DNA from 2 places in the Streptomyces sp. NPDC059008 genome. Region 1 is predicted to be linked to the other one. Evidence: riboswitches for the same ligand, from Rfam matches in the RefSeq annotation. Region 1 holds a riboswitch; the other holds the start of a gene.

Region 1 (3,571 bases):
GCGGACGGCCCGCCGTCACCCTCGGAGCCGGCCCCCTTCGCCCCGTCCGTGCCCTTCGCGCCGGCCGCACCTCGCCGGTCGGCGGACTTCTCCGGGTCGGCGGACTCCTTCGCCCCGTCCGACCCGCTCACCTGGTCCGCGCACCCCGACTCCGGGTAGCCGGCGATGGCGCACAGCAGTGCATTGGGGTCATAGCGCAGCGACCCGGCGACCGCGGCCAGTGCCTCGCCCGCCGAGGCGTCCTCGGCCACCTGGGCGCACTCCGTCCGGGCCTTCGGCGGCCGCTCGCCGTCGGGAGCGTCCGCCGCGGTGCCGAAGTCGATGACGACGCCGATCCGCTTGCGGCCGTCCTTGGCGGGCGTCTCGCGGCAGATCGCGTCGAAGTCGGCGGCCGCGCGCGGCTTGCCGGCCGCGGCGGAGTCGGCGCTGACGGTGAAGCGGAAGCCCTCGACCGCGCCGTCGGCCGGGCGCACCGTTGCCGGCCCCTGAGTGGCGTAGGCCCAGGAGCCGCCGCTGCCGCCGTCCCAGAAGGACCAGTAGCGGTACTCCTGCGCGTGGGCCGGCCCGGTGGCCAGCCCGGTGACCGCGCCGGCCAGCAGCAGCACGCCGGCGATCCGGGTGCGCCGCATCGGCTGCAGCAGCTGCCTCGGCCGCATCAGAGCGCGTTCTTCTTCTTACGGCCGCTCAGCAGGAAGCCGATGCCGGCGCCGAAGGCGAGCGCGACCCCGACGACCCACCAGACGTTGACGCCGCCGTCGCCGTCCTTGTGGTCCTCGGTGCCCTCGGCGGCCGGCGAGGCGGTACCGGCAGGCTTGGGCCCGGTCGCGTTCAGCGCGGCCACCAGGTCGCTGCCTCCGAAGGAGCGCGGGTCGGCGCCGGTGGCGTGCGCGGCGAGCACCAGCTGGGCGTAGGCGGCCGGACCGTTCTCCTTGGCCCAGCCCGCGGCGTTCTTCTCCAGCCACTTCAGCGGCTTCTGGGCGGCGGCCCCGTGCGAGCCGGCCGCCAGCGCCACCACGGCATCCGCGGTGTTGCCGACATCGGGCTGCTCCTCCTGGCCCGGCATCGCGGAGAGCAGATGCTGTCCGTTCCGGTCGAGCTGGTCGACGAGGTAGGCGGCGCCGCCGTCCGCGGCCCGCGCCGCATCGGCGGACTTCTCCGGCTTGCCGTCCTTGCAGGTCAGAGGCTTGACGGGGGTGTCAGCCCCCTTCTTGGCCGGTGCGACGACGAAGCCCTTGCCCAGGGCTCCGGTGGCGGCGGCCGCGGTGGCGTCCGCGTTCGGCGCCGCGCCCTTGAGCTGGAAGGTGAACGCGCCGTGCTCGCCCTCCTTCGCCGCGCAGCCCAGCTGGAAGGTCAGCAGCGCGTCGTAGGGAGTCCTGCCGCCCTTCTTCGACGTGACCGACTCCGGCTTCTCGCCGGCCGCCGTGAGCGCGCCGATGACGACGGAGGTGGAGTTGGCGTCGCTGGCCGAGCCGGCCATCGAGCTCCAGCCGCCGTCGTCGTTCTGCACCGACTTCAGCCAGCTCACGGCCTTCTTCACGGTCTCGCCGTGCCCGCCGAGCGCGGCCAGCGCCTGCACCGCGGCGGCCGTCTGGTTGGTGTCCCGCATCGCCTTCGCGTCACAGGGCTGCTTCGGCTCGGCGCGGAAGGCGGTGAACGAGCCGTCGGCGCACTGCTGCCCGACCAGCCAGTCCACGGCCGAGGCCGCGGGCCGTACGCCGACCGTGTCCTGCGCCAGCAGCGCGAGCGACTGCCGCCAGACACCGTCGTACTGCGGGTCCTTGGTGCCGTACAGCCCGTCGGGCAGCTTCTTGGGCGACGTCGACGGGGCGGCCGCGGGCTCCGCGGACGCGGCGGGGGCGGTGGCCGTGCCCAGCACCGCCACGGCCGTCAGCGCCATGGCGGCGCGGCGCGCCAGGAAGGCGACAGGGTGCGTCGAAGGGGCCTGGGGAGCCATGGAAGCCATGGGGGCCATCGGGTCGGTGCCTCTCGGGTCGGGTCGCGGCGGTGGTACGCAGCCGCGCTCGGACGACCGCCGGGCACCGATCCTGCGATCGGGCGCGGTGGCACCGGGCTCAGCTCCGTATACCTCGACGGTGCCGCGCACCGGGCCGTCCGTCCGGGCGGGCGGCGGTTCCGGTGGCGGGAGCCTTGGTCGTGCCCCAACGGGTGCTCCGGCTCGTACGGCCGGGAGCGCCGCGCAGTGCGCGGGCCGACGGCCGTCCTCACGGTTGCGGGTCAGCGCCGGATTTCCACCGGCTTCCCCCGATCGGGTACGGATGAAGTTGTCCCGCACACCTTAACCGGCGCCCGGACGGGGCCCGCCCCGCACGTACGAGCCGGGGAAGGCCGAGGCGGCGGGGTTCGTCACACCCCCCTGTGCGTCACACCCTCCCATTCCTGTGCGTCACACCCCCCCAAGTGCGTCACACCGCCCGGTACGTCGCCGGATCGGAGCCGGGTACCCGCTCCACGTCCCCCTGCTTCACCAGGCGCCGCAGATGTGCCTCGGCCTCCGAGACGGCGATGTTCCGGGAGCCGTACGGGATCTGTTCCCAGGGACGGTTCCACTCCATGGCCACGGCGAGCTGCCAGGGGGTGAGGGGTTCGCGGAGCAGCGTTCTCAGCCCGGAGAGCCGCTCTTCGTGGTGGGCGATGAGCTCGCGTACGCGCCCCTCGGCGTCGGTGAAGGCGTGCTGATGGGCGGGCAGCACCTCGGCGGGGGCGAGCCGGCCGACGCGTTCGAGGGAGGCGAGGTAGTCGCCCAGGGGGTCGGTGACCGTGCTGTCGTCCGGGTCCCCGTACAGGCCGATGTGCGGGGTGATGCCCGGGAGGAGGTGGTCGCCGGAGAAGAGTCGGCCGAAGCCGCGAGCCCGCTCGCCCGGATGGTCCTCGCCCGGATGACCCTCCTCCAGGTGCAGACACACATGCCCCGGCGTGTGCCCCGGAGTCCAGATGGCCCGCACTCGGCGTCCCGGCAGGTCGAGCAGCTCGCCGGGCTCGATCCCGCGGTCCGGCAGCGCCGCCTGTCGGCCGGGCAGTCTCCGGCCGCGCCCGTTGCCGCGTGCCTCCCGCAGCGGTGCCAGATGGTCGTCCGGCGCGCCCGCGCCCGCGAGCTTGGCGATCAGGTAGTCGAGCCACTCGCCCGGCTCGGCCTCGCGGGTCCGGCGGACCACGGCGGTGTCCGCGGCGTGCATCGCGATCCAGGCGCCGGACGCCTGCCGCACCTTGGCGGAGAGGCCGTGGTGGTCGGGGTGGTGGTGGGTGATCAGGACGCCGTGGAGATCGGTGAGGGCGAAGCCACAGGCGGCCACGCCCGCGACGAGGGCGTCCCAGGAGTCCGGGTCGTCCCAGCCGGTGTCGATGAGCACCGGCCCGCGGTCGGTCTCCAGGAGGTGGACGAGGGTGTGGCCGAGCGGGTTGTCCGGGATGGGGACGGCGATGCTCCACACCCCGCCTCGGTGGTCGATCACCTGCGTGGTCATCCCGGTCCCCTCTCGGTGTGGCGTACACCCCGTCGCGTACGCCCCGTCACCCCGCACCTGCCCTCTCACTATAACTAGAACTGGTTTCA
Region 2 (3,571 bases), on a different contig from region 1:
TCGGCGCGATCGCCAGCAGCAGCGAGTTGCGCATCCCGGTCGTGGCGATCCGGGTGCGCAGCGCCGCCCAGCGGTCCGCCCAGCGGGGCTCGGCGTTCGGGTAGTGGTCCGGGTGCAGCACACCGCGGGCGGTGCGGGTCGCCGACCAGGCCGGGTGCGGGCCGTGCCGCTCGGCGAGGGCGGCGGACGCCTCGTACGCGGCGAGCATGATCCGCTCGGAGATCCGGGTCGACAGCTCCTGGGCCTCGGCCGAGTCGAAGGGCAGCCGCAGCCGGAAGAAGACGTCCTGCAGGCCCATCAGGCCCAGACCCACCGGGCGCCAGCGGGAGTTGGAGGCCCCGGCCTGCTCGGTCGGGTAGAAGTTGATGTCCACGACCCGGTCGAGGAAGGTGACGGCGGTACGGACCGTGGCGTCCAGCTTCTCCCAGTCCATCTCACCGTCGTCACCCAGGTGAGCGGCGAGGTTGACCGACCCCAGGTTGCAGACCGCGGTCTCCCCGTCGTCGGTCACCTCCAGGATCTCCGTGCACAGGTTGGAGGAGTGCACGACCTGGCCGGGCTCGGCGGTCTGGTTGGCGGTGCGGTTGGCGGCGTCCTTGAACGTCATCCAGCCGTTGCCGGTCTGCGCCAGGGTGCGCATCATGCGGGAGTACAGCACCCGGGCCGGGATCTGCTTGAGCGCCCGGCCCTCGGCCTCGGCCTTGCGGTAGGCGGCGTCGAACTCCTCGCCCCACAGGTCCACCAGCTCCGGGGCGTCCGAGGGGGAGAACAGCGACCAGTCGGCGTCCGCCTCCACCCGGCGCATGAACTCGTCCGGGATCCAGTGCGCGATGTTCAGGTTGTGGGTGCGGCGGGCCTCCTCACCGGTGTTGTCGCGCAGCTCCAGGAACTCCTCGATGTCGGCGTGCCAGGTCTCCAGGTAGACACAGGCGGCGCCCTTGCGCCGGCCGCCCTGGTTCACGGCCGCGACCGAGGCGTCCAGGGTGCGCAGGAAGGGCACGATGCCGTTGGAGTGCCCGTTGGTGCCGCGGATCAGCGAACCGCGGGCGCGGATGCGGGAGTAGGACAGGCCGATGCCGCCGGCGTGCTTGGACAGCCGCGCCACCTGGTGGTAGCGGTCGTAGATCGAGTCCAGCTCGTCCAGCGGCGAGTCCAGCAGGTAGCAGGACGACATCTGCGGGTGGCGGGTGCCGGAGTTGAACAGCGTGGGGGAGGAGGGCAGGTACGACAGCGAGCTGGTGAGGCCGTACAGCTCGGCGACGTCGTCCAGGGCGCGTTCGCTGCCGTCCTCGGCGAGGCCGCAGGCCACCCGGAGCAGGAAGTGCTGGGGCGTCTCGATGACCTGACGGGTGGTGGGGTGGCGCAGCAGGTAGCGCGAGTGCAGGGTGCGCAGCCCGAAGTACCCGAACCGGTCGTCGGCCCCGTCGGCGAGCGCCTGGTCGACCAGGGCGTCCAGCCGGGCGGCGTGGGTTCGAACGAACTCCGCGGTCTCGTCGGCGATCAGCCCCTCGCGGTGGCCGACTGCGACGGAGGCGGAGAAGGCGACCGCCCCCTGTGCGGCCGCCTCCTCCGAGATCGAGAGGGTGAGCAGCCGCGCGGCGAGCTTGGAGTACTGCGGCTCGTCACCGATCAGTCCGGCCGCGGCCTCGATGGCCAGCGACCGCAGTTCGGACTCGCCCGCGCCCTCGTACCGGCCGCGCAGGGCGGCGGCGGCCACCTTGCCGGGGTCGGTCGCGGTCAGGTCCTCGGTCAGCTTCGTCAGGGTGCGCAGCAGCGCGACGCCCGGACCGTCCTGCCCGTCCTCGCCCGGACCGCCGCCGGCGGGGGTGGCGGGCGTGGTCACCGCAGGCTGCACGACCTCGGCGTCTGACGCGGGTTCCGTTGGCGCGATGGTCACGTGATGCTCTCCCTCACTCGGCGGGGGCCGGGAGGGGCGGGACGCGACGGCCGCACGCGCGCATGCGGCACCCCGTGACGGTCAAGGGTGCGCGGGCACACCGCGCGGCGTCCACCGACCCAACCCTCGGGGCCCGGACGTATCGACGTCCGCACCGATGGCGGTGCGGGCGTACCGTCGGCAGGTCCTCGGACTTCACGGGCGCGCGGCAGGGCCCTCATCGGGCCACTGGGCGCGCTCTTACACCGTTGCGGGACAGTTCCGGATTCCCACCGGATTCCCCTGCGGCGACAGCGAGGACGAGCATACATCTTGTGCTGCTCCCCGCGTGCACCCCCACATCTTGTGTCGCTTCCTCATACCACTCCGACAGGTGTGCGAAGTGCCAGGGGGCGGGGGAGCGCCCGGAACGGCCCTCGGGCCGGGCCTGGAGCGCCTTTCAGGCCACCTCCCGCGCGAACGCCCAGAGCGTGACGCCCGGTATCGGATCCCAGTCCCGCTCCTCGGCGCGCGCGAATCCCAGCCGCCGGTAGAGCCGGTGCGCGGGCAGCACATGACGCGGCGTGGACAGCACCATGCCGCTCAGCCCGAGCGCCCGCGCCCGCTCCAGACACGCCGCCACCAACGCCTCCCCGACCCCTCGTCCGCGTCCCTCGGGCCGCACCGCGAGCATCCGGAACTCCCCCTCGCCGGGCCGCGCCAGCTCCGCGTACGGGCTCCCGTACGCGCTGAAGGTGACCGTCCCCACCACCCGCTCCTCGGGCCCCTCCACGGCCACCAGCACCTCGGCCCGCTCCGCCCGCTCCGCCACCCTCCGCAGCGTCGCCGCGTAGGTGTCGCTCTCCCCGGATACCAGCAGCCCATCGGCCAGATAGACGGCCACCAGCAACTCCCCGACCGCACCGAACTCCGCCTGCCGCACGGGCCTGATCGTGATGTCCATGGGCTCAAGTGTGGGGGGTGGGACCGACGGCGGGGTGGGTGTCGGTGGGCCTGGTTATCGTCGGTGCCACGCCCCGGCTCAGCTCGGCAGTGAGAGGAGAAAGTCCCGTGACCGATTCCCCCGACCGGCCCTACCGCACGCTCACCGAGTACTTCGAAGAGGCTGCTCGGATACTCGCTCGCTCCGACGAGCGCCCTCGGCTGGAGCTCATCGAGGGGCGAGTCAGCAGCAAGGCCGGGCCGGACGGGAACCACGGGAGGACCGTCGCGTGGCTCACCCGCCTCTTCCTGCGGAATCGGCCCGAACTCTGGCTCTCGGCTTCCCAGGGCCTGAAGGTGCAGTCCGGCCGCGACGGACGCGCCTGCCCGGACGGTTTGCTCGCGCACAGCGGGGCTTTCGCGGGTCAAGGGCAATGGGTGGATCCTGAACCGGTCTTGATGGTCGTCGAGATCACCTCATGCGACCCCGGAGCCGACCACCGTGCCCGGGTACAGAAGCCCCGTGCCTATGCGGAGGCCGGCATCCCGCTGTATCTGCTGATCGAGCGGGAAGAACGTCGGCTCACGCTTCACGGCGAGCCCGACGCCTCCCGCTACGAGGACATCCGCACCGTCGCGTTCGGCGAGACGCTTCACCTGCCCGACCCCGTGGATATCACTCTGGATACGGAGCCGCTCAAAGACTGGGCCGCCGCACCCCGAAGGGATGCGGCGGCCCGCGGCCGAGGCTGA

The links. A riboswitch is a leader RNA that binds a small molecule or an ion and turns the genes downstream of it on or off. The one in region 1 is predicted to bind cobalamin.
Region 2: linked by a shared signal. The riboswitch ahead of ACFWZH_RS22405 (ribonucleoside-diphosphate reductase subunit alpha) and the one ahead of ACFWZH_RS35250 (prenyltransferase/squalene oxidase repeat-containing protein) in region 1 are both predicted to bind cobalamin.

Annotation. Positions count from the first base shown of each region.
Region 1 is NZ_JBHYJC010000056.1:12,576-16,146, forward strand. It holds gene ACFWZH_RS35245 (SCO2322 family protein) at 1-629, opposite strand, end outside; gene ACFWZH_RS35250 (prenyltransferase/squalene oxidase repeat-containing protein) at 656-1,972, opposite strand; cobalamin riboswitch at 2,144-2,286, opposite strand; gene ACFWZH_RS35255 (MBL fold metallo-hydrolase) at 2,424-3,482, opposite strand.
Region 2 is NZ_JBHYJC010000019.1:7,233-10,803, forward strand. It holds gene ACFWZH_RS22405 (ribonucleoside-diphosphate reductase subunit alpha) at 1-1,897, opposite strand, end outside; cobalamin riboswitch at 2,059-2,221, opposite strand; gene ACFWZH_RS22410 (GNAT family N-acetyltransferase) at 2,337-2,840, opposite strand; gene ACFWZH_RS22415 (Uma2 family endonuclease) at 2,948-3,571, shown strand.